2 regions of the Bacillus sp. BSL6 genome follow, and region 1 is predicted to be linked to the other one. Evidence: riboswitches for the same ligand, from Rfam matches in the RefSeq annotation. Region 1 holds a riboswitch; the other holds the start of a gene.
The links. A riboswitch is a leader RNA that binds a small molecule or an ion and turns the genes downstream of it on or off. The one in region 1 is predicted to bind FMN.

Region 1 (5,443 bases):
CGGAATTTCTTTCTTTATTTTTCGTGCCTCTTCCACCGCATTTACATATAAATTCGTCATCAAAAAATTACGTTTTTGGTAAAAACGTAACGCATTCATATTATCATTTGTTGTTATAAGCCAAACCTGCCTGCACCGTTCTTCTTCTGCAACTCTTAATACACAATCCACAAGTTTTGTCCCTATTCCTTTTCTTTCTTCAAAGCTATCTAACGATACAATTTCGCACATATTTCCGATCAATTCATACGTTACAATTCCGATTATTCTGTCTTCTGAGAGCGCAACAAATCCTGGCAACTCTTCTAACTGATGTCCCTTACCACGTGAAACCATCAATGAGCTCCCCCAGTTCTCACACATGAACATTCGAATTGTTTCTTTCATCGCTGGCGTAATTTTTTGTATATGCACCATTTCCTATTTCTCCCCTTTTCTATCCTTGTGATACAATATAAGTGTATCACATGTAACGGTATTTGGAGGATGAGGTAAAGTATGAAACGTTTTTTTGCAGCATTGTTTACTATACTAGGTGCGATAACTGCCCTTGGGATTTTCTTTACAAATAAGGTGATGTACTTAAAGAAAAAAACAGAGGAAGAAATACTCGAAAGAGAAACGAAAAAACATTTTCGTATAGAGGATTTTGATGCTCTTCATAAAGAAGAAATTGATATTCCTTCGCAATTCGGATATGATCTTCACGGATATTACATTCCTGCTGGTCATTCCAATAAGTTTATGATTTTCTGTCACGGCGTAACTGTAAATAAAATGAACTCTGTAAAATATGCAAGGTTATTTTTAAACAGAGGATATAATGTCGTTATTTATGATCATCGTCGTCATGGTAAAACTGGCGGAAAAACAACAAGCTATGGCTACTATGAAAAGCATGATTTAAAATCTGTAGTTGACTGGCTAAAAGGTCGTTTTGGAACAAATATAACACTCGGTATTCATGGTGAATCGATGGGCGCTGCAACACTTCTTCAGTACGCAGGACTTGTAGAAGATGGTGCTGACTTCTATATTGCAGATTGTCCTTTCTCTGATTTCTACGGACAATTACAGCACCGTTTAAAGGTTGAATTCCATTTACCAAAATGGCCTTTATTACCTTTAGCAAATGCTTTCTTAAAAGTGCGTGACGGTTATACGATTCGTGAAGTTTCACCAATCGATTGTATAAAAAACATTAACAATCCCGTCCTCTTTATTCATAGTAAAGATGATGATTATATTTTAGCTGATATGACGAAAGCGCTCTATGAAGCGAAGGAAAACAATAAACAACTTTATATTGCAGAACACGGCGCACACGCTTGCTCTTATAACGAAAATAAAGAAGAGTATGAAGCAGCCGTTGATCAATTTTTAAACTCATATGTAAAAGAAACAAAAAACAGGCTTGCATAAGCCTGTTTTTTTATTGCGCTAAAACGTCTGTAACTTGTTCCATATTTTCAGAAATCCACTTTATTGCATCATCTAGCGTTGGAAATTCTGTCGTTTGAAATGTTACCTCATCTTGCAGTAACCAAACATCCTTTGACTCTTGTCCTACACCAGCAATGGACCAGTGTAACAAACTATATGGATGATTATCATTCAAAAATGATGCCCACGTGCGCTCATTTGCAATATTTCGTAATGTACGTAATTGTTTATCCATCTTTCGTCACCTTACTCTAGTCAGTTATAAAAAACATTATAACACTCTCTTCTCTTCCAAAGAAAGTGCTCTTTTCATATTGTCAAGTACTTCTCTTGATTATATGATGAAATTAAGCGTTTGGGAAGGAGGGATAGCGTTGGCTAAAGTACAAATTAAAGTAAATGATAATGGCTCTTTTCGCGTTACAGGGGACGTGGAATTAGTTGATTCACAAGGGAATGTATTCCCAGCAAAACCGGCATTTTCTTTATGCCGTTGTGGTTTATCAAAAAATATGCCTTATTGCGATGCTTCGCATAAAGGTAAATTCGAATCTGTTGTTAGAGCACCAGAGGCAGAATAATTTCACATGTGACATGCACATTTTTTTGTGCATGTTTTTTCTTTTTAGCAACTCCGTTATATCCCTTCTCCTTACAACATTTCTAATACTTTTGTCTCCATCTCAGCCTACATATATTTTCACACAATTCTTCACATTCGAATACTTTTTACTAGCCTTTTATTTTTTTTGTGCTATAATTTGAGCAAACAGCATCCTTCGGGGTCGGGTGAAATTCCCAACCGGCGGTGATGAAGTGCAAACTTCTAAGTCCGTGACCCGTTTTCAACTCGAAAACGGTGGATCTAGTGAAACTCTAGGGCCGACAGTATAGTCTGGATGGGAGAAGGATATGTTTTCTAGTAATTTTATATAGCGAATACACTTTTATTTCAGTATGCATATTTTTATAGATTCAATTCAAATCTATATATATGTTTTATTTTGTATACTTATCTTTCTATACTGAAATAAAAAGATACGACTAGCGTTTGAAAAATTTGATATTTTTGCTAGGTTTCTTCCTTATGCCAAAATATCAATCATCGTTAGGTTTCTTTCCTATACTTTCGTATTCGAACTATATTTCTAGAAATCACGTCTCCCAAGCCCCAAGGATATTAAAATCCTTGGGGTTTTTTGATTTTTTTAGGAGAGGTGAAGAAAATGACAGATCAAGAATATATGAGGATTGCTCTGCAATTAGCAGAAGGAACATCTGGGCAAACAAGTCCAAATCCTATGGTTGGTGCTGTTGTTGTAAAAGACGGAAATATCGTCGGTATGGGAGCTCATTTACGTGCTGGTGAAGAACACGCAGAAGTTCATGCTCTTCATATGGCTGGTGACAAAGCAAAAGGAGCCACAGTGTATGTAACACTTGAACCATGTAGCCATTTTGGAAAAACACCACCTTGCTGTGAATTGCTCATCAAAAAAGAAGTCAAACGGGTTGTAATTGCTACTCTTGATTGCAATCCTCTCGTTTCTGGTAATGGAAAAAAAAGATTAGAGGAAGCTGGCATCGAAGTAACTACCGGTGTTCTGGAAGCAGAAGCAGTTTTATTAAATCGCTACTTTTTTCACTACATGAAAACGAAACGTCCGTTTGTAACAATAAAAACAGCGATGAGCTTAGACGGAAAAACAGCAACCGTAACCGGTGAAAGTAAGTGGATTACAAGTGAAGATGCACGAGCTGATGTTCATCAATATCGTCATACACACGATGCGATTCTTGTTGGAGTGAATACAGTTATAGCTGATAATCCGCATTTAACAACAAGAATTCCTAACGGGGGGCAAAATCCTATACGCGTTATTTTAGATACCCATTTACGAACGCCACCATCTTCTCATGTCATAACAGATGGTTTAGCACCGACATGGATTATAGTTGGTACGGATGTAAATCCAGAGAAAATAGCTTCTTATGAATCTGAAAATATAGCTATATTCCAAATGAAAACGAAACAGATTGAAATACAGGATGTTTTACACCTACTCGGCGAAAAACAAATTCTTTCTCTTTTCGTCGAAGGTGGTCAAACCGTTCATGCAAGTTTCTTACAAACAAAGTATTTCAATGAAATTGTAACTTATATAAGTCCAAAATTAATTGGTGGAAAAAATGCCCCTACTTTATTTGGCGGCAATGGTTTTTCAACATTACAAGATGCACTTTCCTTGGAAATTCAAGAGATGAAACAAATTGGCGATGATATAAAAATTGTTGCGCATGCCCGAAGTGAGGTGATGGAATGTTTACAGGAATTGTAGAAGAATTAGGAACGATTGCAAACATGCAACAAAGCGGCGAAGCGATGAAGTTAACGATTCATGCCAATAAAATTTTATCAGATGTTCACTTAGGTGATAGCATCGCGGTTAACGGTATTTGCTTGACTGTAACGAGTTTCACAACAACTTCATTCACAGTGGATGCAATGCCCGAAACGATGAAATCGACATCACTTCGCCTACTCAAATTACACTCTAAAGTAAATTTAGAGCGAGCAATGGCTGCAAACGGACGATTCGGTGGACATTTCGTTTCAGGACATATTGATGGCATTGGGACGATATTAAACAAAAAACAACACTATAATGCCATCTATTACAAAATAGCTATTTCTGATGAACTGCTGCGCTATTGTTTGCATAAAGGATCCATTGCTGTTGATGGAACGAGCTTAACAATATTTGATCTAGACGAATCTTCCATTACAATTTCACTCATCCCGCACACAGTAAGTGAATCTATTATCGGAGAAAAGAATGCCGGTGACATCGTAAACATTGAGTGTGACATGATTGGTAAATATATCGAACGATTTATTACTAAGCCTGTAAAACGAACAGGTTCAATGACCGAAAACTTTTTACAAGAAAACGGATTTCTATAAGGGGGAAGCATTATGTTTCATCGTATTGAAGAAGCTCTAGAAGATTTAAAACAAGGAAAAGTCGTGATCGTATGTGATGATGAAAACCGTGAAAATGAAGGCGATTTTATCGCTTTAGCAGAGTATATTACGCCAGAAACAATTAACTTTATGATTACACATGGACGTGGTCTCGTTTGTGTACCAATTACAGAAGGGTACGCAGAACGTCTACAATTAGAACCAATGGTAGCTCATAATACAGATTCGCATCATACTGCATTTACAGTGAGCATTGATCATGTTTCTACAACAACTGGGATTAGTGCCCACGAACGTGCAACTACGATACGAGAAATGTTAAATCCTGCATCAAAAGGTGCTGATTTCAATCGTCCCGGACATATCTTTCCATTAATTGCGAAAGAAGGTGGTGTCTTGCGCCGGGCTGGTCATACAGAAGCTGCTGTCGATTTAGCACAGCTCTGCGGAGCAGAGCCAGCTGGCGTCATTTGTGAAATTATTAATGAGGACGGTACGATGGCACGGGTACCTGATTTACTACAGTGCGCAAAACAATTTGATATAAAAATGATTACAATAGAAGATTTAATTGCTTATCGCCGCCACCATGAAACATTAGTGACACGAGAAGTGGAAATTACATTACCTACAGATTTCGGTACTTTCCATGCAATTGGCTATTCTAATTCCTTAGATTCGAAAGAGCATATCGCACTCGTAAAAGGTGATATTTCAACAGGAGAGCCTGTACTTGTACGCGTTCATTCAGAGTGCTTAACAGGAGATGTATTTGGCTCGTGCCGATGTGATTGCGGACCACAACTCCATGCTGCACTTGCTCAAATTGAGCGTGAAGGAAAGGGCGTTCTTCTTTATATGAGACAAGAAGGACGAGGCATTGGGCTTCTGAATAAGCTTCGCGCTTATAAGTTACAAGAAGAAGGATTCGATACTGTAGAAGCAAATGAAAAGCTTGGCTTCCCTGCTGATTTGCGGGATTACGGTATTGGCGCTCAAATATTAAAAGATTTA
Region 2 (5,443 bases), on a different contig from region 1:
AAGAATAATGAGAGGGGTGTCGTAAAGCGATGAAATTATATACAAAAACAGGAGATAAAGGAACAACAAGTGTAATAGGTGGCAGAGTGGATAAAGATAATATCCGAGTGGAAGCATATGGCACGATAGATGAGGCGAATTCTCATATTGGATATGCGATGACGAAACTACAAGGCGGGGTTTTCGGAGATATTTACAATGAACTTGAAACGATTCAACATGAACTATTTGATTGCGGGGGAGACTTGGCGATAGTAGGTGAGAAAATTCCTTATAAAGTAAAAATTGAAATGGTCGAAAACTTAGAAAGTAGGATTGATTCGTATATAGAAGAAGCACCGCCGCTAGAACGTTTTATTTTACCAGGTGGAAGCGAGTCGGCAGCTGCTATTCATATTGCACGTACAGTTGTAAGGCGAGCAGAACGATGTATCGTGTCCCTGCAAAAAGAAGGAGAAATAAATGAAGTTGTTCTAAAGTATGTCAATAGATTATCTGACTATTTATTTGCAGTAGCTAGAGTAATAAACGCTCGATTACAAGTAAAAGATGTAGAGTATAATCGCAGTGCAATCGTTTTTCGTGATAAGAAAGAGAAGGAAGTGGAGTGATTCACTTTCTTTTTTTGTATACTTTTTTCTGTAATATACCAAAATAGAGAAGGTATGGTCGTAATTAGAAAACGGAGGATGTATATGAAAGCTTTAAAATACGGCGTCATGTTATTGACAGTACTGTTTTTATCTCAATTACATGTGTACGCAGAGGGAAATCAATGGGCATGGCCTGTTGAAGGACAGATAAGTGATTATTTTGGGACAAGGCACGGAAAACACTACGGTATAGATATAGCGGCACCGATCGGCACGCCTGTGTCAGCTATTCAAGAAGGGAAGGTAACAAAGTCTTATTATTCAAGTAGTTATGGAAACGTTATATTTATTAAACATGGAGAATATGAGGCTGTGTATGCACATTTAAATAAGAGATATGTAGTTCAAGGGGATTATATTTCAAAGGGAGAAATAATTGGAGAAGTAGGAAATACAGGAGAATCCCGAGGTGCACACTTACATTTAGAAGTTCATCAAGGAAAATGGACGATGGCAAAAAAGAATGCGATGAATCCATTGCTTGTTTTACATGAACAAAGAAATGAAACAGTTTCTTCATCGTTATACGTTGTCCAAAAAGGTGATACTCTAGTTAGCATTGCACGGAAATTTAGAATGTCCGTTAAGGAAATTCAAGAAAAAAATGGGTTGCAACAAGAGCTCATTTATCCAAATCAACAATTATATGTAAAGTAAAAAAAGAGCTAGTTACTAGCTCTTTTTTACCAAAAAATAAAGACACATATAAATCCAGAAATAGCTAAGTAGCTATATAAGTAAAATACTTTCGCTCTTGTTTTTTCGTTTGTTCGAAATAGTACAATAGTCGGTTCAATTAAACCAATTGTCAAACAAAGTAAACCAAGAAGCATACAACCGATTGAAATAGAGTACAGGGCGATTTGTGGTCCTTGAAATGGAATCATCCATTTTAATAAAAATGCAATGAGTGCAGTATAGCAAATGCTGCCGATGTATTTATTCAATGGTGCATTAGAACGGAAACCAGGAAGCTTTTTTAAGAAAGAGCGGGAAACAACTTCAGTTTGTAAAGATGTATGCTCTTCGATTATTTTTTGAGCTTCTTTTCCTTTTTGGAAAAGGGATAATATCCAGTTTCGCTCACCTTGGAAAATAAATTGTGAAGTTGTCAAATAATGATCAACCTTCACTTTATTCCAATTCTTCCATGGATGGCGCTCACATAATTTTAATTTACTTTCTGTCTTTTTATCATACTGATAAATACTGATGCCATCTTCATCGAAAGCAGCATAGTATGTCTCACTTGAGAATGTGCCTAAATCAATTGGACAGTAGAAAAGTAATTCTTTTTTTAAGTAAAAGTATTCTTTCCTTAAGTTTTTTTTCATTGTTTCTCGAATAGAGTGTCTCTTTTCTTTCTTCATGACATTTCCTCCATAATCCAGAAAATGTTCTTATCTTAACAATTCAACATCTTATCACTTTTAATTATATATGACTAGGGGATTCATAGGAGAAATGCCGAATACTAAAAAATATGGGGTGTATTGTAAAATATAATGTATGATTTTGGTTATGTAAAATTAATAACTTATTTTTAATAAGTTACACTTTTTTTGTTCACAATACGATCATGTTGTTGTATAATGAAGTGGAAAATAGAATATCGGTCTATCTTCGGGGCAGGGTGAAAATCCCGACCGGCGGTGATGAACTATATGTGATTTTGTTCTAAGCCCGCGAGCCGTTAAGGCAGGATTTGGTGTGATTCCAAAGCCGACAGTACAGTCTGGATGGGAGAAGATGGAGGTTCAAGCGTTCAAAAAAGATAAGTATTTGAACGTCTGTTTGATGTGCCTTAAATTCTCCCTTTGTGTAAAACACAAAGGGTTTTTTCGTTCTATGAAAAAGTAGGCATAGCAGAACCTTTCCACTTTCCATGAGATGATCGATGGAAAAGGAGAGAGAAAGATGAAACAAAAAAACAGTGTAGTGCAGATGGTGAGTGTAGCGATGCTAAGTAGTATTGCATATTTACTGATGATGTTGGATTTCCCATTCCCAGGGCTTCCGCCATTTTTAAAAATTGATTTTAGTGATGTACCAGCTCTAATTGCTGCAATTATTTTCGGACCAGTTGCAGGGATAATTGTAGAAGCGATAAAGAATATTTTACATTACGGGATTCAAGGGAGTTTAACGGGAGTACCAGTTGGAGAAATTGCTAACTTTATTGCAGGATGTTTATTTATTGGACCAGCAGCTTTCTTATTTAGGAAGTATCGTACTGTTAAGAGTTTAACGACAGGATTAATGCTAGGGACAATTACAATGGCTCTTATTATGAGCGTATTAAATTACATCATCATATTCCCAGCTTACACTTGGTTTTTAAATTCACCAGCTATGTCTAGCGAAGCGATAAAAACAACGGTTGTAACGGCAATCTTACCATTTAATTTGATTAAAGGAATTGTTGTGACAATTGTATTTGTAGCGTTATTCTCACGCCTGAAAGTATGGGTGTTTGCAAAAATGAAAAATGCATAAAATATAAAATAAAACCATTAGTAGTATGTAACTACTAATGGTTTTTTAATAAGGAGAATGAAAATAGAAAACAAAAAATACCCCTCAAAGGAATGAGGGGTATTTTTTGAAGTTAATAAAAGACTATTCGAATTTTAAAGCATCGCCGTCGAATGATTCGTCAGCAACTTTAATTGAGTCAGTTGGACAACCTTCGAATGCATCCATCATATCTTCAAGTAATACATCTGGAATTTCAACGATACCTTGGTTATCGTCTAATGTTACGAATGCAATACCTTCATCATCATAGTCATAAATGTCTGGTGCAGCAGCGCCACAAGCACCACATGCGATACAAGTATCTTTATCAACGATTGTATATTTTGCCATCTTTTTTCCCTCCTGATAATATGTATGTGAAAAGCTCGCCATAAAAATTATAACCTTATTGTAAAACGGTTTTTAAAACTTTTCAACATAAAATTATAATGATAATCCTTATCAATTAGAGTGTCAACTAATTTCTGCATTATGTCATAAGATTTTCAAAATACGTAAATGTTATTTCGTTTGGTACAATAGAATATATACAAGTACATATTGCCAATATGATAAGTTTAATGAGTAACTAAGTTAGATTGAAAGGTGGAAGCGGTAATGCAACTACAATATACTGTATTGTATTGTTTAAAACAATTGAATGGTGAAAGGACCGTTTCTTCTATTTATTATTTATTAAAGGGAAAACGTTCTTCGCAAACGTTACAAGATGGAAATATGTTCCGAATTTCTTTTTTGTTTGGAATATATAAATCGCTAAATAGAGCTGAATATGATCGTGAAGTTGCAAAGTTGTTGCAAGCAGATTTGATTCAAGAGATACATGAAAATACATATTTGTTAACACCTAAAGGTAAAATGCAGTTACATACATGGGAGGAAGGGTATGCTTTTCCAGCGCATTTACATGGTTTGCACTATGGTGAATTAGGTGAAACATTTTGGAAAAGATTATCCTTAATTATTCAAACTATATCTAATTTACAACAGAATAATACGAAGTTTATTCCTATTCAACAAGATACAGAAATAATGGTTTGGGTGAAACGCTTTTTAACAGGTATGCCGTATAGGCGTAGTGAATTGGCAAAAGGATTATGGAAAGAAATATATACTCTTTTAAGGAAATGTGATGTGGTAGAAGCAACGATTGTAACATATAGATTAACAGGATATGAACGTATCGGTTGTACATTGCAGCAGTTAGCAGAAATTACGAGACGAGATGTTTTCAGGGTGTACTTTTTATTTTGGGGTACAATTCATTTCCTTATACAAGAAGTTCGCGATTATGAAAATGAATTTCCGTTATTATCTGAGATTATCTCTTATCCAAATGAGAGAGCTGAATTATTTAGTTTATCAACGAAAAAAACATATAATTTTTGGAGGCAAGGGCGCTCATTAGAAGAAATAGCGACAATTAGAAATCTAAAGGTTGCAACGATAGAAGATCATTTTGTTGAAATTGCTTTGCGAGAAAGAGATTTTTCAATTGAAATGTTTATGGAAAAAGACAAAATAGATAAAGTAACAGAAGTAATTGATGCATTACAAACACGTAAGCTGCGTGAGTTGAAACAAGCGGTTGGAGAGGATATCTCTTATTTTGAAGTTCGTCTTGTATTGGCGCGGATGGAGGGTATAAATGAAACTTGAGGAATATTTATATAGGTGGTTTGGATATTCTGAATTTCGTCCAGGTCAAAAAGGAGTCATTACAGATTTATTGGAAGGAAAAGATGTTATAGCGATGCTTCCGACCGGAAGAGGGAAGTCTATGTGCTATCAACTTCCAGGGCTTATGCAAGAAGGGACAGTACTTGTTGTATCACCATTATTATCTTTGATGGAAGATCAGGTTACACAATTAAAATATGTTGTGAAAAACCGAGTGATAGCATTTAATAGTTTTCGGACATTACAGGAAAAAAGAGAAGCGATGAAAAGATTAGCTTCTTATAAATTTATTTTTGTATCACCAGAGATGTTGCAGTCGGAATTGTTAATAAGAGAATTGAAGAAAGTTCATATTTCATTATTTGTTGTGGATGAAGCTCATTGTATTTCGCAATGGGGTTATGATTTTAGACCAGATTATAAAAAACTAAATGTAGTTATTAAGAATATCGGGTCTCCTACGGTGCTAGCATTAACTGCAACAGCGACGAAAGATGTACTCCGAGATATAGCAGAGAGTTTGAATTTGGAGAATGTGACGCAGCATGTATACTCTATTGATCGTCCAAATA

Region 2: another riboswitch for FMN. It lies ahead of RCJ96_RS07430 (ECF transporter S component); the one in region 1 lies ahead of ribD (bifunctional diaminohydroxyphosphoribosylaminopyrimidine deaminase/5-amino-6-(5-phosphoribosylamino)uracil reductase RibD).

What each region holds. Positions count from the first base shown of each region.
Region 1 is NZ_JAVGCW010000001.1:705,373-710,815, reverse strand. Features, by position in the region: gene RCJ96_RS03980 (GNAT family N-acetyltransferase) at 1-417, opposite strand, end outside; gene RCJ96_RS03975 (alpha/beta hydrolase) at 499-1,422, shown strand; gene RCJ96_RS03970 (YqkC family protein) at 1,433-1,678, opposite strand; gene RCJ96_RS03965 (CDGSH iron-sulfur domain-containing protein) at 1,818-2,024, shown strand; FMN riboswitch at 2,215-2,358, shown strand; gene ribD (bifunctional diaminohydroxyphosphoribosylaminopyrimidine deaminase/5-amino-6-(5-phosphoribosylamino)uracil reductase RibD) at 2,670-3,782, shown strand; gene ribE (riboflavin synthase subunit alpha) at 3,764-4,408, shown strand; gene ribBA (bifunctional 3,4-dihydroxy-2-butanone 4-phosphate synthase/GTP cyclohydrolase II) at 4,421-5,443, shown strand, end outside.
Region 2 is NZ_JAVGCW010000002.1:240,467-245,909, reverse strand. Features, by position in the region: gene RCJ96_RS07445 (cob(I)yrinic acid a,c-diamide adenosyltransferase) at 30-611, shown strand; gene RCJ96_RS07440 (peptidoglycan DD-metalloendopeptidase family protein) at 696-1,310, shown strand; gene RCJ96_RS07435 (hypothetical protein) at 1,337-2,023, opposite strand; FMN riboswitch at 2,269-2,408, shown strand; gene RCJ96_RS07430 (ECF transporter S component) at 2,571-3,149, shown strand; gene RCJ96_RS07425 (ferredoxin) at 3,273-3,521, opposite strand; gene RCJ96_RS07420 (helix-turn-helix domain-containing protein) at 3,789-4,850, shown strand; gene RCJ96_RS07415 (RecQ family ATP-dependent DNA helicase) at 4,840-5,443, shown strand, end outside.